3 regions of the Pseudomonas sp. 9.2(2024) genome follow, and region 3 is predicted to be linked to each of the others. Evidence: predicted binding sites of a transcription regulator. Region 3 holds the regulator's gene; each other region holds the start of a gene.
What was found. The regulator FliA, encoded in region 3, starts transcription of late flagellar genes. The targets are predictions, from matches to a motif close to CTAAAGTTTNNNNNNNNNNNGCCGNTAA.

Region 1 (7,595 bases), 2.9 Mb from region 3:
CCACCGACCAACGGCAATCCGCTGCTGGCTGCCGACATCCCGCGCCTGATCGTCACCCCGCACAACGCCTGGGGCAGCCGCGAAGCGCGGCAGCGTATCGTCGGCCAACTGGTGGAAAACACCCAGGCGTTCTTCAGCGGTAAGGCGCTGCGGGTCGTCAGTTGATAAACTGCGGCACTTTTTTTCACAGGAGCAGTTATGGATCCGCGCAGTGAAGTACTGCTTCGTCAGGCCGAGTTATTCCAGGGTTCGGTGTTGCTGGCCGGTTTGCCTGCCGATGATCTGCTGGGGCGCCTGCCCGATGCGTTTGGCTGGTGCTGGCACGCCGGCGATCAGGCCGCACTCGAAGCCCGCTTCGCAGGCCGCAGCCATTTTGGCGTGAACGTCCCGGAACGCGAATTCACCAACGCCGTGGTGTTCCTGCCCAAGGCCAAGGACCTGACCGATTACATCCTCAACGCCGTGGCTTCGCGCCTGGCCGGGCGTGAGGTGTATCTGGTCGGGGAAAAACGCAGCGGTATCGAAGGCGCTTCCAAACAGCTCAACCCGTTCGGCAAGCCGCGCAAGCTCGACAGCGCACGCCATTGCCAGTTGTGGCAAGTGACCGTGGCCAACGCCCCGCAAGCCAAACCGCTGGAAAGCCTGGCGCAGACCTACGAACTGCCGCTGGCCGAAGGCCCGTTGAAAGTCATCAGCCTGCCGGGCGTGTTCAGCCACGGCCGACTGGATCGCGGCAGCGCCCTGCTGCTGGAGCACCTGGACAAACTGCCAAGCGGTCATCTGCTGGACTTCGGTTGCGGCGCCGGCGTACTCGGTGCGGCGGTAAAGCGTCGTTACCCGCACAATCAGGTCACGTTGCTCGACGTTGATGCCTTCGCCGCCGCCAGCAGCCGGCTGACCCTGGCGGCCAACGGTCTGGAAGCCGAGGTACTGACCGGTGACGGCATCGACGCCGCGCCGATGGGTTTGAACGCGATTCTGAGCAACCCGCCATTCCACGTCGGCGTGCACACCGATTATTTCGCCACCGAGAACTTGCTGCGAAAAGCAGCCAAACATCTGAAAAACGGCGGCGAACTTCGCCTGGTTGCCAACAGTTTCCTGAAGTATCAACCGTTGATCGAAGAGCATCTCGGGGTCTGCGCGATCAAGGCCGAAGGCAATGGTTTCCGGATTTACCGGGCCAAGCGCGGCTGAAAATTAGCACTTGCCGAATGGGTTCTGCCTAGGCAGAATCCGCTCCGTCCTAGGGGAGTAGTCTCCCACGAGCGCCAAGCTCGTCCGGCATACGTCAACATACTTGATCCTCAGATCATGGCGTATGCGACCCAAGCGTCCGCAGCAGACGGATCGCAGGGTTTGACAAGACCTATGACACGCACACCTTACCCGGGGCGGGAAGGCTGTACGTGTCATAGCCGTGTCGACCCGCCCCTTAGGAAATCCTGATGCTGGACTCGTTACTCGTTCCCACCGCAATCGTTGCCTTGGCCGAAATCGGCGACAAGACGCAACTGCTCGCGCTGATTCTCGCCGCTCGCTTCCGCAAACCCTGGCCGATCATTGCCGGTATCGTCGCTGCGACCCTGGCCAACCACGCGGCAGCCGGTGCGGTCGGCGCCTGGTTCGGCAGCTTCTTCTCCGATTCCGTCCTGCACTGGATTCTCGCCGCGAGCTTCGCCGCTACCGCCCTGTGGACGCTGGTACCGGACAAGATGGACGACGATGAAGCCAGCACCGCCCGCAAGTTCGGGCCATTCCTGACCACGCTGATTGCGTTCTTCCTCGCGGAAATCGGCGACAAGACTCAGATCGCCACCGTGATGCTGGCCGCGCAATACCCGGAGCTGTGGCTGGTGATTATCGGTACGACGGCGGGGATGCTGATTGCCAACGTGCCGGTGGTACTGGCGGGTAATTTTGCGGCGGAGAAACTGCCGTTGACCCTGATCCGTCGATTGGCCGCCTCGGCGTTCCTGATCCTGGCGATCGTCGCGGTGTACAAGGCGACGCAGAGCAGCGGCTGGGTTTGATCCGGCAGATCGCTCCCGCACCGAGTGCGGGAGCGATCATGGTTTCAGGACTTGGGCGCTTTCTCGTAAAGCGGCATGACCTTCGGAATTGCCGCTTCCAGCGAAGCGATCCGGCTGGACGACGCCGGGTGAGTGCTCATGAACTCCGGAGGGGCCCCTTCGGATGCCTTGCTCATCTTGTTCCACAACGTGATGGCGGCGTTCGGGTTGTAGCCGGCACGAGCTGCCAGTTCCAGACCGATCAGGTCAGCCTCGTTTTCGTTGGCGCGGCTGTTGGGCAGCGTCATGCCGTAGTTGGCCACAGTGTCGGCCAGCGCCAGGCTGTCCTGACCCAGGCCGAGCAACGCACCGGCACCCTGCTTGGCCATTTCGATGCCATAGGCCTTGGACATGGCTTCACGACCATGCTCGCGCAGGGCGTGGGCGATTTCATGACCCATGACCGCGGCGATTTCATCGTCGGTAAGTTTCAGGCTGTCGATCAGCCCGGTGTAGAAAATGATCTTGCCGCCAGGACCGCAGTTGGCGTTGAGCTCGTCACTCTTGATCAGATTCACTTCCCATTTCCACTGCGCCGAATCCGGACGGAAATTCGGTGCTTGGGCGATCAGCCGGTTGGCGATGGCCTGAATGCGTTTGGCATCGTTGCTGGTCTTGTCCAGCACGCCTTTGGTGGACGCCTCGCCCACGGTCTTCTGGTAGGACTGGGCATACATCTGGTCGACCTCTTGCGAGGACAGCATGCTGAACATGTACTGCTTGCGCTCCACGCCCACGGCACCGCCGCTGGTGGTGTTGACCGACTGACAACCGGCCAGCAACAGCGCTGCGCTCAGTGCACTTACAACCAATGTCTTGTTCATTCAAAAGCTCCCTGAAAACCTGTCGCGTATCCTAGGCGGGTAATTGTATCGACGCCAGATACAATGGACGTGTTGCATCTACTTTCAGAAAACTCCCGCCAGACCTGTAGGAAAAAATTCACATCCGCCACCAGGCCCGCTGCAACTGCGTCGCGCACTGATCCATTTGCGACATTGCGCTGCAATTACTCCCCCTTTACCTCATGGCGCAATAGTGGCTGCCGATACAGCAGCGCAGACGTCCTCTCGCGTGCGGAGCTCCCATGAAGTTCAAGTCGATCCAGTTTTCCGTAGCCGCCCTGGCCGGCGCCATCGTACTCAGCGTAGTCGCCGCGCTGGTGCTGTACGCGCTGTTCTCCGGTGCCCGCACCCAGGAAATGGTCCAGCAACGGACCCAGGCCCAGTTCGAGCAAGTCATCGAACAGCGCCTGACCTCGCTGGCACAAACCCAGGTCAGCCAGATCCAGCGCGAACTGGAAGCGCCGCTTCTGATTGCCGGTGGGCTGGTGCGCGTCAACGCCCTGCTCGGCACGCCGGGCGCCGATGGCCAGCCGCGACTGACCGTCAGCCGTGAGCAACTGATCAGCCTGATCAAGGAAAACGTCGAGAAGAACCCGAAGATTCTCGGCACCTACATCGGTTGGGAAAAGAACGCACTCGACCACAACGATTCGGCCTACGTCGGCACCAGCGTGGTCGGTATCGACGCCGCCAACGGGCGTTTCCTGCCGTGGTGGTTCCGCAACGACGATGGCACCCTCGGTCTGGACAAACTGGTGGACGTCGACGACCAGAAAGTCCTGTCCACCGGCGTGCGCGCCAGCGAGTACTACCTGTGCTCGAAGGAAACCAAAAAATCCTGCGTGATCGATCCGGCCCCGTACAAGGTCGGCGACAAGATCGTCATGCTCGCCTCCTTTATTGAACCGATCATGCTCAACGGCGCGTTCCAGGGCATCGTCGGCGCCGACCTGTCGGTGAACTTCATCCAGGAAATGCTCCTGGGCGCCAACCAGAAACTGTACAGCGGCGCCGGACAGATGGCCCTGATCGGCGGCAACGGCCGGATCGTCGCCTACACCAAGGACCCGAGCAAATTCGGCGAGAAGGTCAGCGACATCCTCGACGCCCAACAGATTGCCAACATGGCCAATCTCAAGCGCGGCGAAGTGACGTACACCGTCAATAAAGAGCAAGGCCGGATCGAGTTGTACCTGCCGTTCGGCATCGGCCAGACCGACGCGCGCTGGACGCTGATGCTGCAACTGCCGCTCGACGCGGTGATGGCCGACCTGCAAAAGCTGCAAGGTGACCTCGACGCCCAGCGCAAATCCGACACCTTCGGCATGGCCATGGTCGGTCTGATCATTGCCGGTCTCGGCTTGCTGGTGATCTGGCTGGTGGGCCACGGCATCGCCCGTCCGCTGAAGCAAATGGTGACCATGCTCGATGACATCGCCCAGGGCGAAGGTGATCTGACCCGTCGTTTGACCAGTGATCGCAATGACGAACTCGGTTCAATCGCCAAAGGCTTCAATACCTTCCTCGCCAAATTGCAGGGGATGATCACGCAGGTAGTGTCGTCGGTACAGAGCGTCAGCGATTCCTCGGAGCACACGGCCGACATCGCGATCCGGACCAATATCGGCATACAGAAACAGATGGCCGAGATCGATCAGGTCGCCACCGCCGTGCAGGAAATGACCGCCACCGCGCAGGACGTGGCGCGCAACGCGACCCAAGCGGCACAAGCCGCCAGCCACGCCGATCAGGCCGCCAGTCAGGGCATGCAGATCGTGCGCGACACGTCGAATTCGATCGGCGTGCTGGCCGTAGAAATCGGCAAGGCCGTGGACGTGGTGCAGAACCTGGCCAAGGACAGCGAAAACATCAACGCGATCCTGATCGCCATTCGCGGAATCGCCGAGCAGACCAACCTGCTGGCCCTCAACGCGGCGATCGAAGCGGCCCGCGCCGGTGAACAAGGACGCGGTTTTGCGGTGGTGGCCGATGAAGTGCGCAACCTGGCGCAGAAAACCCAGAAGGCCACCGAAGAAATCCAGAGCATGATCCAGCAACTGCAACAGGGCACCCGCGATGTGGTGCGGGTCATGGAAGACAGCCAGAATCGTACCGACGAAAGCGTGCAGCACGCGGCCAAGGCAGCCGAGGCGCTGGAGACCATTACTCAGGCGGTATCGGTGATCAACGACATGAACACCCAGATCGCCAGCGCCGCCGAAGAACAGAGCGCGGTGGCCGATGACATCAACCGCAACGTGATCAATATCGGTCAGGTGGCCAATGAAGTGGCCGGTGGCGCGGATGAGTCGAGTTCGGCGAGTGCCGATCTGACCAAACTGGCGGAGCAGCAGCGGCGGTTGATCAACCAGTTCAAGGTTTAAGAGCCACCCCCTCACCCCAGCCCTCTCCCGGAGGGAGAGGGAGCCGACCGAGCTGTCTTCCGTCATACATCGACCTGGTAATTAGTGTCGATTATGGATTCAGCAAAGAACTTTCAAGTCGGTGTATTACTGCAATATCTCTCGGTCAGTCCCCTCTCCCTCCGGGAGAGGGTTAGGGTGAGGGGGGCTCTTGATCTGCTGCTAGGCCGGAGTCAGACACTCCGGCCCGTTGAGCTTCGGATCATTGACCAGATTCGCCAGCACCCGCTCGCGCAAGGCAGCGGGCTCGCTGGCGAGCAAACCTTGCAGGACATGCAGCGGCGTCTCGGGATCAAGCCATGCCGCCTGCCCCGCCTCATCGAGAATCAACGGCCGGCGCTGACTGGCCGCTGACTGAGTGATCACCGCCGTGCTCAGCCACACCTGTTCCTGCACCGGATACGCTTCCCAGATCGCCGCAAAAAACAACGACGCCCCTTCCCCCGGTGTCAGCCAGTACGGCCGCTTGCGTACGTTGCCGCGCCATTCGTAAAAACCGTTGGCCGGCAGCAGGCAGCGGCGCAGGCGCAGGGCTTCGCGGAACATCGGCTGTTCGGCAACGGTTTCGGCCCTGGCATGGGCCGGGGTGCGCGACATGTCGGTCAGCCATGGCGGTGTCAGCCCCCAACGGGCACGGGCCAGCGTGCGCTGGCCGTCGGGTTCGGCGCGTAGCATCAACACCGAATCGTTGGGGGAAATGTTCCACTGCGCCTGCTGATCGGCAGGAAAACCGGGCAGGTTCGCGAAATCGCGGTTCCAGCGAAACAGGGCATAACGTCCACACATGGGGGCAGCACGACTCACAAATAAAACGAACGCCAGCCTAACAGACCAGCGTCCCGGGATAACTGTCCGGTTCATCGCCGGGCAGCGGCAGCGCGGCATTGTACGCACTGATCAGCTCGCGGGCGTATTCGGCCTGGTCGTTATCGACCGACAGGCCCAGCAGTCCGAAGATCGGCAACTCCCCCGTGCCGCCCAGCAGATCGCGCCCGACCAGATGCGCCTCGATGCCCTCGCTGGCGAGCATGCCCTTGAGCATCTCGCCTTCCATCAGGTTTTCCGGCTCGTAGATTCGCTGCATGGGCGCGCCTCACTCGTTTTCGCTGAAGACTTCCAGAAACCAGTCCTCTCCATGGACCTGCAACACAAAGGTGATCGGCCGACAGCACACCTGACAGTCTTCAATATAGGTCTGGTCGCCACCGGAGAGATCCACGGTCGTCTCGACCTCTTCACCACAATACGGACATTCATATACTGCGCTTTCCAGCATCGCGGTCTCCCGGGTGACTTGTGCGTATAATCGCCGGTCTTTGCAGGGCTATTTTTGTCTGGCTACTTTTTCAGACCGTGCCCCGTTGGTTTTCGATCAAAACCTTTACTTACCCTAGCCGTTTCCAACAAGAGAGCATGATGGGCGAATTCGATGCCATCCGACCTTACGACGACAGCGAAGTACCTGCGGTACTGGCGCGACTGCTCGGCGACAAGGCGTTTCTAGATATCCTCACCCACTTCCGCTTCCCGCGTTTTGCCGGTGCCTTCGGCTGGATGCTCAAACCACTTATAGCCCATCGGCTGCGTCGTGAGTTTGCCGACGTGACCTCCGTGGCCACTTTGCAGGACAAGGTCGAGTTCTACGTCGACCACACCATCGAGCGCGCCACCGACGGCGTGACCTACACCGGTGTCGAGCAGTTCAAGTCCGGCAGCGCTTATCTGTTCATCGCCAACCACCGCGACATCGTGATGGACCCGGCCTTCGTCAACTACGCCGTGTACCACGCCGGCCTGCCGACCCCGCGCATCGCGATTGGCGACAACCTGCTGCAAAAGCCGTTCGTCAGCGACCTGATGCGCTTGAACAAGAGCTTCATCGTGCATCGCTCGATCACCGGGCGCCGCGAGAAAATGGCCGCTTACCAACTGCTGTCGGCCTACATCAACCACTCGATCCGCAATGACTGCGCCTCGATCTGGATCGCCCAGGCCGAAGGCCGCGCGAAGGATGGCGACGACCGTACCGAGTCGGCGATCCTCAAGATGTTCCACATGAGCCGCAAGGACGAGCCGTTCGGCGAAGTCATTCAGTCGCTGAACCTGACCCCGGTGTCGATCAGCTACGAATACGATCCGTGCGACCAGGCCAAGGCCCGCGAGCTGTACATCCGCGCCACCACCGGCACCTACAGCAAGGCACCGGGCGAGGATGACGTGAGCATTGCCAAGGGCATCACCGGCTACAAGGGCCG
Region 2 (7,595 bases), 1.4 Mb from region 3:
GCTGTCGATCCGCCAGGACTACGCGGCTTACGCGACGCAACTGATCGCCGGCGTTTCGCTGTTCGCGTTCTGCACTGCGCTGGTCACCCGCGCCGCGCACCATTGGGCGGGGATTCCGTTCGAGCTCGATCTGCTGCTCGAATCGATGCTGGTGCAGGCCGGTCTGTCCATCGTCTGGACGCTGATGGCGCTGGGTCTGATGATCGGCGGGCACCTGCGTCATCGCCGCGAAGTGTGGTTGATCGGCGCAGCGCTGATTGCGCTGGTGGTGGCCAAACTGATTTTTGTCGAATTGAGCAACCGTGGCGGACTGGCCCGGATTGTCTCGTTCATCGGCGTCGGCGTGTTGCTGCTGGTGGTGGGCTATTTTGCGCCGCTGCCGCCCAAACGCGTCGAAGCTGCACCGGAGGCGGACCAACCGGCCCCGGAAACCGAAGGAGTGTCGTCTTGAGTCGCAAGCTTAATCTCGGGTGGCTGTTGCTGGGCGTGGCCATGGCGGCCGGCGCCCAGGAAAAACCGGCGGACTTCGCCGCGCAGGTGCCGTTGGCGGTCAGTGGTTCCGGCCCTTGGTATCGCCTCGAACTGCCGCTGAGCGTGCAGTTGCAGGCGCGCCAGACTGATCTCAGCGACCTGCGGGTGTTCAACGCTGCTGGAGAGCCGCAGGCCTATGCGCTGGCCCGGGAATCAGCGCAGACCCGCGATGACGGCCAGTTGCATGAGGTGAAGTGGTTTCCGCTTTACAACTCGGCGGATGCCACCGAGCGCGCGCCGAGCGTCCGCGTGCAATCCACCACCACCGGTACGCTGGTGGAAGTGCAGCCGTCCAGCCAACTGGAAGCGGGCGAGGAAGTGCTGCGCGGTTGGCTGCTCGATGCCAGCGCGATCAAGGCGCCGTTGCAGCAATTGATCCTCGACTGGACCAGCGAGCGCGACGGCTTCCAGCGTTTCAGCATCGAGGCCAGCGACGACTTGCAGCACTGGCAGGCCTGGGGCGAAGGCCAGGTCGCGCGCCTGACCTTTGCCGACGAACGGGTCGAGCAGCATGAAGTGGCGCTGCCGGGGCAATCGGCGCGGTATCTGCGTCTGCTGTGGGATTCACCGGCCTCGGCGCCGGTCCTGACGTCGGTGCAACTGAAAAGCAGCGACCCGCGCAACCTGCCGCTGCCATTGGTCTGGTCGCCGGCGCTGGCCGGCAGCAGCGGCAAGCCCGGCGAATACACTTGGCAGTTGCCGATGGGGCTGAACATCGAGCGGGTGCAGGTCGAACTGAAACAGGCCAACAGCCTGGCACCGGTGACGTTGTCGGGGCGTCGCGAAAACAGTCTGCCGTGGCAACCGCTGAGCAGCGGCTTGCTCTATCGCCTGACCCAGAACGGCCAGGACGTGGTGCAGAACGAATTGCAGCTGTACGGGCAGACCGTGCAGCAGTTGAAACTGACGGTCGACGAACGCGGCGGCGGTCTCGGCGAGCAGGCGCCGAGCGTGAAATACGCGATGCGCGCCACTCAGGTTATCTTCCTCGCCCGGGGTGACGGGCCGTACAGCCTGGCGCTGGGCAATCCGACCGTGAAGACGGCGAACCTGCCGCTGACCACGCTGATCCCCGATTTCAAACCGGAGAAACTGGCCACGCTGGGCAAGGCCACGGTGCAGGGCGAAGCGCTGGCGACCCAGACTTCGACGGCCACCACCTCGGCCACGGCGGATACCAACTGGAAGAAATTCGGCCTGTGGGCGGTGTTGCTGCTCAGCGTGCTGTTTCTGGCGGCAATGGCTTTCAGTCTGCTGCGCAAGCCGCCGGCCAAGTCCTGAATAGGACGGGTGTGGCCTCTACACCCGTCGGGTTTCCAACTACGCTGAATCCGGTGCCTGAACTCTCTCGGTTCGATCACGTCTGATAGCAGGAATTGCACCCGACGCACGTTACCGGGCGTCATTGCTCGCTACGGTTTCAGACTCCCTGTAAACTGCGCGGGTTTTTAGCCCCCCATTCCACCGGAGCCGTCCATGTCCCGCGTTACCCTGAGTCGCTATTTGATTGAGCAGACCCGCAGCAACAACACTCCTGCCGATCTGCGCTTCCTGATCGAAGTGGTGGCGCGTGCCTGTAAAGAGATCAGCCACGCCGTGTCCAAAGGCGCCCTGGGCGGTGTTCTGGGCAGCATGGGCACGGAAAACGTGCAAGGCGAAGTGCAGAAGAAGCTCGACGTGCTGTCGAACGAAATCCTGCTCGAAGCCAACGAGTGGGGCGGTCACCTGGCCGGCATGGCGTCCGAAGAAATGGACAACGCCTACCAGATCCCGGGCAAATACCCGAAAGGCGCCTACCTGTTGGTATTCGACCCGCTGGACGGTTCGTCGAACATCGACATCAACGCCCCGGTCGGCACCATCTTCTCCGTGCTGCGTTGCCCGAACGAATACCTGAGCCAGAACGAAGCCCTGGATGAAAAGGCCTTCCTGCAGCCAGGCACTCAGCAAGTTGCCGCCGGTTATGCGATCTACGGCCCGCAAACCATGCTGGTGCTGACCCTGGGCCACGGTGTCAAAGGCTTCACCCTGGACCGCGAAATGGGCAGCTTCGTCCTGACCCACGAAGACATCACCATTCCTGAATCCACCCAGGAATTCGCCATCAACATGTCCAACCAGCGCCACTGGGAAGCTCCGGTACAACGCTATGTTTCGGAACTGCTGGCCGGTGAAGAAGGCCCGCTGAAAAAGAACTACAACATGCGTTGGGTTGCGGCGATGGTTGCCGACGTGCACCGCATCCTGACCCGTGGCGGTCTGTTCATGTACCCGCGCGACAGCCGCGAGCCGTCCAAGCCAGGCAAGCTGCGCCTGATGTACGAAGCCAACCCGATGTCGTTCCTGGTGGAACAGGCGGGCGGCGCTTCCACCGACGGTCACCAGCGCATTCTCGACATCAAGCCTGAAGGCCTGCACCAGCGCGTAGCGGTGTTCCTCGGCTCGAAAGAAGAAGTCGCCCGCGCCACGGCTTACCACAAGGAATAAACCATGAACGCGCCCTGGCAGCCGTTGCTCGATTGGTGGTTCGGTCATGCCGAATCAGCCACTGAAGTTTCGGCGCAACAGGGCAAGTTGTGGTTCGGCAAGAAAGGCAGCCAGGACCTCGAAGCGCGTGAGCGTTTCGGGGTCTTTGTCGATCAGGCTCTCGCTGGCGAATTGACCGAGTGGACGCAACGTCCCGAAGGCTGGCTGGCGGTGGTGCTGTTGCTCGACCAACTCCCGCGAATGATTTTTCGCGATACGCCCAAGGCTTTTTCCGGTGATCTACGGGCACAGAAACTGGTGGCTCAGGGGATTGCCGCAGACTTCGATCGGCAGTTGAAACCGATCCAGCGACTCTTCATCTACCTCGTCTTCGAACACTGCGAAAACCTCGCGGTGCAGAATGAAGCGGTCTCCCGATTCATCGAGCTGGTGGCGGAACAGCCGGAAGCGGAGCGCGGGGTGTTTGCCGACAACCTGGATTATGCCGAGCGGCATCAGCGGGTGATTGCGCGGTTTGGGCGGTTTCCGCATCGCAATGCGGTGTTGGGGCGGGAGTCTACGGTTGAGGAGTTGGCGTTTTTGAAAGAGCCGGGGTCGCGGTTTTAGGGCGATTTTCGGCAACCTCAAAAACCAGCCCTCACCCTAACCCTCTCCCGGAGGGAGAGGGGACTGACCGAGTTGGATGTTCGAGTTACGCTGACTTGAAATACCGAGTTGAACTCAGGTCTGGAAAGCGACAGAGATCGGCTCCCTTTCCCCTCGCCCCCTTGGGGGAGAGGGTTGGGGTGAGGGGGTAAGCTCTTGATCTTCAGATTCTGAAGCTACCCACCAACTGCTTCAGCCGAGCAGCCTGCTGCTCCAGATCCGCACAAGCCCGCAACGTCGCCTGCAAGTTCTCCACGCCTTCCTGGTTCAGCGTGTTGATCTCGTTGATATCGACGTTGATCGACTCGACCACCGCCGTCTGCTCTTCAGTCGCCGTCGCCACCGACTGGTTCATGCCGTCGATCTCGCCGATGCGCTGGGTCACGCTGCCCAGACGTTCGCCGGCCTGGTTGGCGATGCCGACGCTGCTTTCGCTCTCACGCTGGCTCTCGGTCATGATGCCGACCGCCTGACGCGCGCCGACTTGCAGCTCTTCAATCATCTTCTGCACTTGCTGCGCCGAATCCTGGGTGCGGTGTGCCAGGTTGCGCACTTCGTCGGCGACCACGGCGAATCCGCGACCGGCTTCACCGGCACGGGCCGCTTCGATGGCGGCGTTGAGCGCCAGCAGGTTGGTCTGCTGGGAGATGCTGGTGATCACTTCCAGAATCTGCCCGATGTTCACGGTGTTGCTGTTCAGGGTTTCGATGTTGCCGCAGGAGTCGCTGATCTTCGCCGACAGCTGCTGCATCGCGTGGATGGTTTTATCCACAACCTGCTGGCCGTCTTCGGCCAGGCTGCGCGCGTCGCTTGAGTGTTGCGAGGCGAGGGCAGCGTTCTGGGCGATTTCCTGGGCGGCGGCGCCGAGCTGGTTGATCGCGGCGGCCACGCTGTTGGTGCGCGAGGCCTGCTGGTCGGAGTTGAACATCGACGAGTTGGACGCCGCGACCACGCGCAGGGCGACTTCGTTGACCTGGCCGGTGGCCGAGGAGACTTCGCGGATCGAGGTGTGGATGCGCTCGACGAAACGGTTGAACGACAGCCCCAGCGCACCGAATTCATCATGGCCGTGGATGGTCAGGCGTTTGGTCAGGTCACCTTCGCCTTCGGCGATGTCGTGCATGGCGCGGCCCATGGTGAGCAGCGGCTGCATCAGCACGCGGATCAGCATGCCGAGCAGGGCGATGATGATCACCACGGCAATGACCATGGCGATCAGCGCCGAGGTGCGGAATTCGCTGAGCATCGAGAACGCGGTGTCCTTGTCCAGCACCAGCGCCACGTACCAGTCGGCCGACGGCACGCCGTTGACGTGGGTGAAGGAGATCAACTGGGTCTTGCCGTCGAACTCGACTTCTTTCAGGCCCGGGCTGACTTTCGGCGCACCGTTGGGATAGGCCTCGGCCAGAGTCTTGAGCACCAGTTTGCTGTCCGGGTGGATCAGGATCTTGCCGTCGGCGCCGACGATGAACGCGTGACCGTGGCCGCCGAAGTTCAGCGAGTTGATGATCGCGCTGACGCTGGACAGATCAATGTCGGCGCCGGCCACACCGATCATCTGGCCCTGGCGCTGCACCGGGGTAGCGACGGTGATCACCAGTTTGCCCGACGAGGCGGCGATGTACGGTTCGGTGACGATGGTCTGTTGCGCAGCGTTGGCCGCCTTGTACCAGCCACGGGCGCGCGGATCGTAATCCGGCGCGCGGTTGCCGGCCGGGACCGAGAACATCACGCCGTCGGCGCCGCCGAAGTAGCTGAGCTGGAAATTGCCGGTGTAGGCGGGCAGGTCGATGATGCGTTTCAGGCTGGCCGGGGCGTTGCCGTCGGCGACAACCTGTTGCGCCATCGATTGCAGCAACTGGATGCGGCTTTCCAGCCAGGTCTGGATGTTGCTGGTGGTCAGGCTGCCCAGTTCCTGCATCGACGCTTCGGTGCTGCTTTGCAGGGCTTCGCGCTGGCGATAGTCGTTGAACAAAATGAAACAGGCGAACGCAACGGCCACCACGAGGGCGGCAGCCAACAAGATCTTGTGGCTGAATTTCATGTTTCTGGTCATTAAGTGAGCTACCGCGAAGGGGCTGGTCAAGAAAGGGTGGCAATTTGCCACACTCTGGGGCTTTGCGCTGCTCTTATTTCGACCGCCGCGCGCCAAAGATTAGGCGCTTTTTGCTAAAAGCGACGAAATGCTCGATAGCCTTACAAACTGTCTGATTTACCGGCGAAAGACGGACGAGCGGGCTAACAAATAGCCATCCTCCCAGGGAACCAGACAGGGGTTTTCTCTTCTAAGCTTCTGGTTGGCGCCATGCCATCCCCCTTCCGTTCCAGGAGTTACACCATGTCGCTGCGATCTATCGCCCTTCTGTCGTTTTGCGTGCTGTTGGCCGCATGCAGCAAGGTCAATCAGGAAAACTATTCGAAGCTCTCGGCCGGCATGGCCAAGGCCGAAGTGGAGACGCTGCTTGGCAAGCCCACCGATTGCTCGGGCGCGCTCGGCATGTCCAGTTGCACCTGGGGCGACAAGAACAGCTTTATCAGCGTGCAGTACGCCGGTGACAAAGTGCTGATGTTTTCCGGCCAAGGCCTGAAGTAAACCGGGGCTACGCGCCCACGGGAGAAAAACAATGAAGCGGTTATTGCTTGTCCTTTTGGCCGGCCTGGTATTGGCCGGCTGCGCCACGTCCGGTGAAGATCCGCTGGCGCCGAAGACGGTCAACAGTGTCAATCTCAAGCGTTACCAGGGCACCTGGTACGAACTGGCGCGTCTGCCGATGTATTTCCAGCGCAACTGCGCGCAATCCGAAGCCCGTTATTCCCTAAAGCCCGACGGCAATATCGCGGTGTACAACCGCTGCCTGACGGCGGACTGGACGTGGGAAGAAGTCAAAGGCACGGCTTATCCACAGGTGCCGGGCAAGACCGACAAGCTGTGGGTCGAATTTGATACCTGGTTCTCGCGTCTGATTCCGGGTGTGGCGAAGGGTCAATACTGGGTGCTGTACGTCAGCGATGACTACAAGACCGCCCTCGTGGGCGACCCGAGTCGTCGCTACCTGTGGCTGTTGTCCCGCACGCCGACCGTCAACGGTGTGGTGCGTGAGGAACTGCTGAGCAAGGCGCGTCAGCAGGGTTATGACACCACGCGCCTGATCTGGCGTACTTCGGATCAGCAGATGGCCAAGACGTCCAACTGACTTCTCCTGTTCTGATCGTTCCCACGCTCCGCGTGGGAATGCCTCAATGGACGCTCTGCGTCCGCTTTTGGGACGCGGAGCGTCCCGGGCTGCATTCCCACGCAGAGCGTGGGAACGATCAGTAACAGAGGTGAAAAAAACCTGTGGAGGACAATCCCACAGGTTTTTTTGTGTCAGCCCAAAAGGTCTCGCAGGACCTGGGTAAAGGCGCGATTGCTGTCCTCTTCCCCGGCATGTCGCCCCTCGCGCACGACCCACTGACCGTTGACCAGCACGTCGCGCACCTGGCGATCGCCACCGGCAAACAGCCAGCGATTGAGAATCCCGTCACCGCTGGCCGTGGCCAGATAGGGATCGCTGCCATCGAGCACAATCCAGTCGGCACGCTTGCCGACTTCCAGCGCGCCGATCGGCTGGCCCAGCGCCTGAGCGCCACCGTCCAGCGCCGCGTCATACAGCGTACGGCCGACCATCGGCTGATCCGCGCCATACAAGCGATTGCGTCGCTGATCGCGCAGACGCTGGCCGTATTCCAGCCAACGCAATTCCTCTACCACGCTCAACGACACATGGCTGTCGGAACCAATTCCCATGCGCCCGCCCTGAGCGATGAAATCCACCGCCGGGAAAATCCCGTCGCCGAGGTTGGCCTCGGTGGTCAGGCACAGGCCGGCGATGGCGCGACTTTTGGCCATCAGCGTGACTTCTTCCGGATTGGCGTGGGTCGCGTGCACCAGG
Region 3 (7,595 bases):
ACGTGTTCTTCACCTTCAACATTGCCCTGTCGATCGTCGTGCTGCTGGTCTGCGTATACGCCTTGCGGCCGCTGGATTTCGCGGTGTTCCCGACGATCCTGCTGGTAGCGACGCTGTTGCGACTGGCGCTGAACGTGGCGTCGACGCGGGTGGTGATGCTCCACGGTCAGGATGGCCACGCCGCTGCCGGTAAGGTGATCCAGGCCTTCGGTGAGGTGGTGATCGGCGGTAACTACGTGGTCGGTATCGTGGTCTTCGCGATCTTGATGATCATCAACTTCGTCGTGGTAACCAAGGGTGCCGGCCGGATCTCCGAGGTGAGCGCGCGTTTCACCCTCGATGCGATGCCCGGCAAGCAAATGGCGATCGACGCCGACCTCAACGCCGGTCTGATCGACCAGGCGCAGGCCAAGGCCCGTCGTCAGGAAGTGGCCCAAGAGGCCGAGTTCTACGGTTCGATGGACGGTGCCAGCAAGTTCGTACGCGGTGACGCCATCGCCGGTCTGCTGATTCTGTTCATCAACCTGATCGGCGGTATGGCCGTCGGTATCTTCCAGCACAACATGACGTTCGCCGACGCCGGCAAGGTTTACGCCTTGCTGACCATCGGTGACGGTTTAGTGGCGCAATTGCCATCACTGTTGTTATCTACAGCTGCAGCGATCATGGTGACCCGTGCTTCCGGTTCGGAAGACATGGGCAAGCAAATCAATCGCCAGATGTTCGCCTCGCCCAAAGCGCTGGCGGTGGCGGCCGGTCTGATGGCGGTCATGGGTCTGGTGCCGGGCATGCCGCACTTCTCGTTCCTGACCATGGCTGCGCTGGCTGCCGGTGGCGCTTACCTGTTCTGGAAGAGGCAGAACGTGGCCAAGGTCATCGCGCTGGAAGAGGTCAAGCGTCAACAGGAACTGCTGCCGTCGCCAGCCCGCGCCATGGAAACCAAGGAGCTGGGCTGGGACGACGTGACCCCGATCGACATGATCGGCCTGGAAGTCGGCTACCGTCTGATTCCGTTGGTGGACCGCAACCAGGGCGGGCAATTGCTGGCGCGGATCAAGGGCGTGCGCAAGAAGCTCTCGCAGGATCTGGGCTTCCTGATGCCGACCGTGCACATCCGCGACAACCTCGATCTGGCGCCGAGCGCCTATCGCCTGACCCTGATGGGCGTGATCCTGGCCGAAGCCGAGATCTACCCGGATCGCGAGCTGGCGATCAACCCGGGGCAGGTCTACGGCACGCTCAACGGCATTACCGCCAAAGATCCGGCTTTCGGCCTGGAGGCGGTGTGGATCGAAGTCAGCCAGCGTGCCCAGGCGCAATCGCTCGGTTACACCGTGGTCGATGCCAGCACCGTGGTTGCGACCCACTTGAACCAGATTCTGTACAAGCACTCCAGCGAGCTGATCGGCCACGAAGAAGTGCAGCAATTGATGCAATTGCTGGCCAAGAGCTCGCCGAAACTGGCCGAAGAGCTGGTGCCGGGCGTGGTCACGCTGTCGCAGTTGCTCAAAGTATTGCAGGCGTTGCTGGCCGAACACGTGCCGGTGCGCGATATCCGCAGCATTGCCGAAGCCATCGCCAACAATGCCGCCAAGAGTCAAGATACCGCCGCTTTGGTGGCCGCTGTGCGGGTCGGCGTATCCCGCGCCATCGTCCAAAGCATTGTAGGGACTGAGTCGGAGCTGCCAGTTATCACGCTGGAGCCAAGGTTGGAACAAATATTGCTCAATAGTCTGCAGAAGGCAGGACAAGGCTCGGAAGAGGGCGTTCTGCTGGAGCCGAGCATGGCCGAGAAGCTGCAGCGTTCGCTGATCGAGGCGGCGCAGCGCCAGGAAATGCAAGGTCAGCCGGTGATCCTGTTGGTAGCAGGCCCGGTTCGCGCGATGCTCTCGCGCTTTGGTCGCCTGGCAGTTCCCGGACTGCATGTGCTGGCCTACCAGGAAATTCCGGACAACAAGCAAGTGACCATCGTTGCGACAGTAGGGCCCAACGGCTGAGGTAGTGGTTTATGCAAGTTAAGCGTTTTTTCGCCGCCGATATGCGTCAGGCCATGAAGCTGGTTCGTGATGAGCTGGGCGCTGATGCCGCCATCATTGGCAACCGCCGCATTGCCGGCGGCGTCGAGCTGACGGCGGCGCTCGATTACAAACTGTCGGCGCTGGCCCCGCGTGTTCCGAACATGGAACTCGAGGATGAGCTGCGCAAGACCCAGTCGCGCATCGTTACCGCCCAGGCCGAACTGAGCTTGCGTGGCGAAGCCGACGGCAACACCAATCGCCAGTTGTTCGCCGGGCTGCCGTTGACGGCCGGCCTGCCGCTGACCGCTGCCGAGCCGCTGACCGAACCGACCTACGAAGCTCCGGCCCGTCCTGCACCGGCGCCTGCAGCGGTTTCCGCTGGCGTCGACCCGCGTGCTCTGGACTCGATGCGTTTCGAGCTCAACAGCCTGCGCGAACTGATGGAAGTGCAACTCGGCACCCTGGCCTGGAACCAGCTGCAAGGCAGCCGTCCGGCCCAGGCCAATCTGTACCGTCGTCTGCAACGCATCGGTTTGTCCGGCCCGTTGTCCCGTGATCTGCTGTCGATGATCACCGAGATCGACGAACCGCGTCAGGCCTGGCGCATGCTGCTGGCGCACCTGGCACGAATGATTTCCGTACCGGAAGTCGAGCCGCTGGAAGAGGGTGGGGTGATTGCCATGGTCGGTCCTGCCGGCATGGGCAAGACCACCACGCTGGCCAAACTGGCCGCCCGCTACGTGCTCAAGTACGGCGCGCAGAACATCGCGCTGGTGAGCATGGACAGTTTCCGTATCGGCGCACAGGAGCAGCTCAAGACACTGGGCCGCATCCTCAATGTGTCGGTGACCCACGTCGATCCGGGCCAGTCCCTGGTGCAGGCGCTGGATCCACTGCTGCGCAAACGCGTGGTGCTGATCGATACCGCCGGCCTGCAAGCCAGCGATCCGGCCCTGCGCATGCAGCTGGAAAGTCTGGCCGGTCGTGGCATTCGCTCAAAAAATTATCTGGTCTTGGCAACCACCAGCCAGAAACAGGTTCTAACCGCCGCTTATCACAGTTACAAGCGTTGCGGGCTGGCCGGCTGCATCCTGACTAAACTGGATGAGACGGCCAGCCTTGGCGAAGTGCTGAGCCTGGCGATCAGTCATGAACTGCCGGTCGCCTACCTGACCGACGGCCCACGGATTCCGGATGATCTGCATCTGCCGCGCCGTCATCAACTGGTCAGCCGCGCCGTCAGCGTGCAAATGCAGGAAGAACCCAGCGAAGAAGCCATGGCTGACATGTTCGCTGATATCTACCACAGTCCGACCAAGCAGGTTGGCTGAGGTAATGAACCGTTTTTGTACCTACATCGATGGTCTGCCATGCATTGTTCCGGTTGTGAACGCGCAGCCAGTAATGTGGCCTCCGTCTATGCAAGACAAGGTAAAGAAATAACATGGGCAGCATGCATCCCGTACAGGTGATCGCGGTGACCGGCGGCAAAGGTGGCGTCGGCAAGACTAATGTGTCAGTGAACTTGTCCCTGGCGCTGGCAGAGCTTGGCCGTCGGGTCATGCTGCTGGACGCCGACCTGGGGCTGGCGAACGTCGACGTTCTGCTGGGCCTCACACCCAAACGCACCCTGGCCGACGTGATCGAAGGCCGCTGCGAGCTGCGCGACGTGCTGTTGCAAGGCCCCGGCGGAATCCGCATCGTGCCGGCCGCTTCCGGCACCCAGAGCATGGTTCACCTGAGCCCGGCCCAGCATGCCGGCCTGATTCAGGCGTTCAGCGACATCGGCGACAATCTCGACGTACTGGTGATCGACACCGCTGCGGGTATTGGTGACTCGGTAGTCAGTTTCGTTCGCGCAGCCCAGGAAGTGTTGCTGGTGGTCTGTGACGAGCCGACCTCGATCACCGACGCCTACGCGCTGATCAAACTGCTGAACCGCGATTACGGCATGAATCGCTTCCGCGTCCTGGCCAACATGGCCCAGAGCCCGCAGGAAGGTCGCAATCTGTTCGCCAAGTTGACCAAGGTCACGGATCGCTTCCTCGACGTCGCCCTACAATACGTCGGCGCGGTGCCCTACGACGAAAGCGTGCGCAAGGCGGTGCAGAAGCAGCGTGCGGTCTATGAAGCCTTCCCGCGTTCCAAGTGCGCACTGGCGTTCAAGGCGATCGCACAGAAGGTCGACACCTGGCCGCTGCCCGCCAACCCGCGCGGCCACCTCGAATTTTTCGTCGAGCGCCTCGTGCAGCAAACGGCAGGACCTGTGCTATGACCGCCAGCGGTATGAATTTCTACAAGAAGTCGGCGCGTGACGCGCAGTACGAGCTGATCGAGCGTTACGCGCCACTGGTCAAACGCATCGCCTACCACTTGCTGGCGCGATTGCCGGCCAGTGTGCAGGTCGAAGACCTGATCCAGGCCGGGATGATCGGCCTGCTCGAAGTCTCGACCAAATACGACGCCAGCAAGGGCGCCAGTTTTGAAACGTACGCGGGCATCCGGATCCGCGGTGCGATGCTCGATGAAGTCCGTAAGGGGGACTGGGCGCCACGCTCGGTTCACCGCAATACCCGTATGGTCAGCGACGCAATTCGCTCGATTGAAGCTAAAACCGGCCGTGACGCTAAAGATCACGAAGTTGCGGCCGAACTCCAATTGAGTCTCGACGATTACTACGGGATTTTGAACGACACCCTGGGCAGCCGGCTGTTCAGTTTCGACGACCTGTTGCAGGACGGCGAACACGAAGGGCTGCACGAGGATGGCGCCAGTGCTCATCTGGAGCCGTCGCGCGATCTGGAAGACGAACGTTTCCAGGCCGCGCTGGCGGACGCGATTGCCAATTTGCCGGAGCGTGAGCGACTGGTGTTGGCGCTGTACTACGACGAAGAGCTGAACCTCAAGGAGATCGGTGAAGTCCTTGGCGTCAGTGAATCGCGGGTCAGCCAGTTACACAGCCAGTGCGCGGCCCGCTTGCGGGGGCGTTTGGGGGAGTGGCGAGCGCGCTGAAGGCAGTGTGGGGACACTGCGAACGAGGCTGGTGCGGTGGTGAACGGCACCGGTCTCGATCTGTCGTGCTCCAGACAGTCATCGAGTGTTTTGCCGGATTGATTGAAATGGCGCGTCCAGGTGCTGGGCGCGTTTAAGACTGCTTGGAGGTCGAATTGAACAAAGACATGAAAATCCTCATCGTTGATGACTTCTCAACGATGCGGCGGATCATCAAGAACCTGTTGCGTGATCTGGGGTTCACCAACACCGTTGAAGCCGACGATGGCACCACTGCCATTCCGGTACTCAACAGCGGCAGCATCGACTTTCTGGTGACCGACTGGAACATGCCCGGCATGACCGGTATCGACCTGCTGCGCCACGTGCGTGCCGATGAAAAGCTCAAGCACCTGCCAGTGCTGATGGTGACCGCTGAAGCCAAGCGCGAGCAGATCATCGAAGCGGCCCAGGCCGGCGTTAACGGCTACGTGGTCAAACCTTTCACGGCCCAGGCGTTGAAAGAAAAAATCGAGAAGATTTTCGAACGCATCGGCTGATGAACGCGCGGGGGAGCTATGGAGCATAACGAATCTTCACAGGGCGATTTTGAGTCGACCCTGAAAAAACACGCGGTCGAACTGGTCGAGAGCCTTGAAAAAGGCAAGTTCGGCGACGCTGTGCAACTGATCCATGAGCTCAATCAGACCCGTGACCGTGGCCTGTACCAGGAAGTGGGCAAGCTCACGCGTGAACTGCACAGTGCGATCGTCAATTTCCAGATCGATCCGCACATGCCGCAGGCTGAGGAAGTGTCGCAAATCACCGACGCTACCGAGCGCCTGAGCTACGTGGTCAAACTGACCGAAGCTGCCGCCAACCGCACCATGGATCTGGTGGAAAGCGCGACCCCTGTGGTCAATGGCCTGGCTGACGAAGCCCAGGCCTTGAGCGCCGATTGGGGCCGCTTCATGCGCCGTGAGGTCGGGGCTGAAGAGTTCCGTGAACTGGCGCGCCGGGTCGACGGTTTTCTGGCACGCAGCAGCGCGGACAACCGCGCGGTGTCGAGCAATCTGAACGACATTCTGCTCGCCCAGGATTACCAGGACCTCACAGGCCAGGTGATCAAGCGCGTGACCCAATTGGTCACCGAAGTCGAAAGCAACCTGCTCAAGCTCGTGCTCATGGCCAGCCAGGTGGACCGCTTTGCGGGCATCGAACATGACCGTGCGGCGATGCTTGCTGAAAAAGATCCACAAAAACATCTCTCGCAGGGTGAAGGTCCGCAGATTCATGCCGATAAACGAGAAGACGTTGTGTCCGGTCAGGACGATGTGGACGATTTGCTATCCAGCCTTGGATTTTGAGTTTTTTTGGGTTTTTAGACCTGTAGGAGCACCCCATTAATGAGCTTCGGCGCCGATGAAGAGATCCTTCAGGATTTCCTGGTTGAGGCCGGCGAGATTCTTGAGCAACTGTCCGAACAACTGGTCGAGCTGGAAAGCCGCCCGGATGACGCAGATCTGCTCAACGCAATTTTTCGCGGTTTCCACACTGTAAAAGGGGGCGCCGGCTTCCTTCAGCTCAACGAGCTGGTGGAGTGCTGTCACATCGCCGAAAACGTGTTCGACATCCTGCGCAAGGGTGAACGACGCGTCGATGCAGAACTGATGGACGTGGTGCTCGAAGCGCTGGACGCGGTGAACAGCATGTTCAGCGAAGTCCGCGATCGCAGCCCGATCACCGCCGCCACCCCGGAACTGCTGGCCGCCCTGGCGCGTCTGGCCGAACCGCAATCGGCGGATGAAGCCCCGGCTTCGCCTGTCGCCGAGATGATCGAAGAACTGGTCGTCGAAGGTGATTCGGGTGACATCACCGATAACGAATTTGAACAGTTGCTGGACTCGCTGAACGCCGTCAAGGCCGAAGCCGAAGCCCCGGCGGCTGCCGCTGCACCTGCTTCCACCGAAGCGGCCAGCGATGAAATCACCGACGCCGAGTTCGAGTCGCTGCTCGACCAGTTGCATGGCAAAGGCCAGTTCGCGGCCGACGCCGTGGCACCGGCGGCCGCTGCACCTGCTGCTCCGGCGGCGGGCGACAGCTCGGACATCACCGACGACGAATTCGAGGCCTTGCTCGATCAGTTGCACGGCAAGGGCAACTTTGCCGTTGATGCGCTGGAGTCGGCGATTGCTTCGGTTCCTGCAACGGCTGCTCCGGCAGCGGCTGCGGCCGGTAGCGATCTGATCAGCGATCACGAGTTCGAATCGCTGCTCGACGATCTGCATGGCAAAGGCAAGTTCACTGACGTCGCCACCGGTGCCGTCGTGACGGCTGGCAATGCTTCTGCTGTTGCAGCGCCTGCTGCGAAGGCCCCGGCCGCTGCGGCAAAACCTGCTGCAAAAGCGCCTGAGCCGAAAGCCGAACCGGCCAAACCGGCTGCCGCTGCGGCACCGGCTCCGGCCCGTGCACCGGCGACGCCGCCACCGGAAAAACCGGCGAGCGAAGCCGAGACCACCGTGCGTGTGGACACTGCACGTCTCGACGAAATCATGAACATGGTCGGCGAGCTGGTACTGGTGCGTA

Region 1: ABFB52_RS24325 (methyl-accepting chemotaxis protein) is a predicted target of FliA. The motif match lies at 3,097-3,124, and genes of this name have one in related genera.
Region 2: ABFB52_RS02840 (methyl-accepting chemotaxis protein) is a predicted target of FliA. The motif match lies at 5,795-5,822, and genes of this name have one in related genera.

What each region holds. Positions count from the first base shown of each region.
Region 1 covers NZ_CP155585.1:5,404,690-5,412,284, forward strand. Annotated here, with positions in the region: gene ABFB52_RS24305 (2-hydroxyacid dehydrogenase) at 1-165, shown strand, start outside; gene ABFB52_RS24310 (class I SAM-dependent methyltransferase) at 199-1,197, shown strand; yybP-ykoY riboswitch at 1,238-1,360, shown strand; gene ABFB52_RS24315 (TMEM165/GDT1 family protein) at 1,449-2,033, shown strand; gene ABFB52_RS24320 (M48 family metallopeptidase) at 2,078-2,896, opposite strand; gene ABFB52_RS24325 (methyl-accepting chemotaxis protein) at 3,160-5,301, shown strand; gene ABFB52_RS24330 (SOS response-associated peptidase) at 5,503-6,126, opposite strand; gene ABFB52_RS24335 (DUF2007 domain-containing protein) at 6,164-6,424, opposite strand; gene ABFB52_RS24340 (CPXCG motif-containing cysteine-rich protein) at 6,434-6,616, opposite strand; gene ABFB52_RS24345 (1-acyl-sn-glycerol-3-phosphate acyltransferase) at 6,757-7,595, shown strand, end outside.
Region 2 covers NZ_CP155585.1:628,567-636,161, forward strand. Annotated here, with positions in the region: gene ABFB52_RS02820 (DUF2339 domain-containing protein) at 1-451, shown strand, start outside; gene ABFB52_RS02825 (DUF3999 domain-containing protein) at 448-1,812, shown strand; gene ABFB52_RS02830 (class 1 fructose-bisphosphatase) at 2,008-3,018, shown strand; gene ABFB52_RS02835 (DUF924 family protein) at 3,022-3,624, shown strand; gene ABFB52_RS02840 (methyl-accepting chemotaxis protein) at 3,827-5,719, opposite strand; gene ABFB52_RS02845 (hypothetical protein) at 6,002-6,256, shown strand; gene ABFB52_RS02850 (lipocalin family protein) at 6,288-6,857, shown strand; gene ABFB52_RS02855 (formimidoylglutamate deiminase) at 7,031-7,595, opposite strand, start outside.
Region 3 covers NZ_CP155585.1:2,007,041-2,014,635, forward strand. Annotated here, with positions in the region: gene flhA (flagellar biosynthesis protein FlhA) at 1-1,997, shown strand, start outside; gene flhF (flagellar biosynthesis protein FlhF) at 2,009-3,349, shown strand; gene fleN (flagellar synthesis regulator FleN) at 3,463-4,293, shown strand; gene fliA (RNA polymerase sigma factor FliA) at 4,290-5,030, shown strand; gene ABFB52_RS09040 (chemotaxis response regulator CheY) at 5,198-5,569, shown strand; gene ABFB52_RS09045 (protein phosphatase CheZ) at 5,588-6,376, shown strand; gene ABFB52_RS09050 (chemotaxis protein CheA) at 6,416-7,595, shown strand, end outside.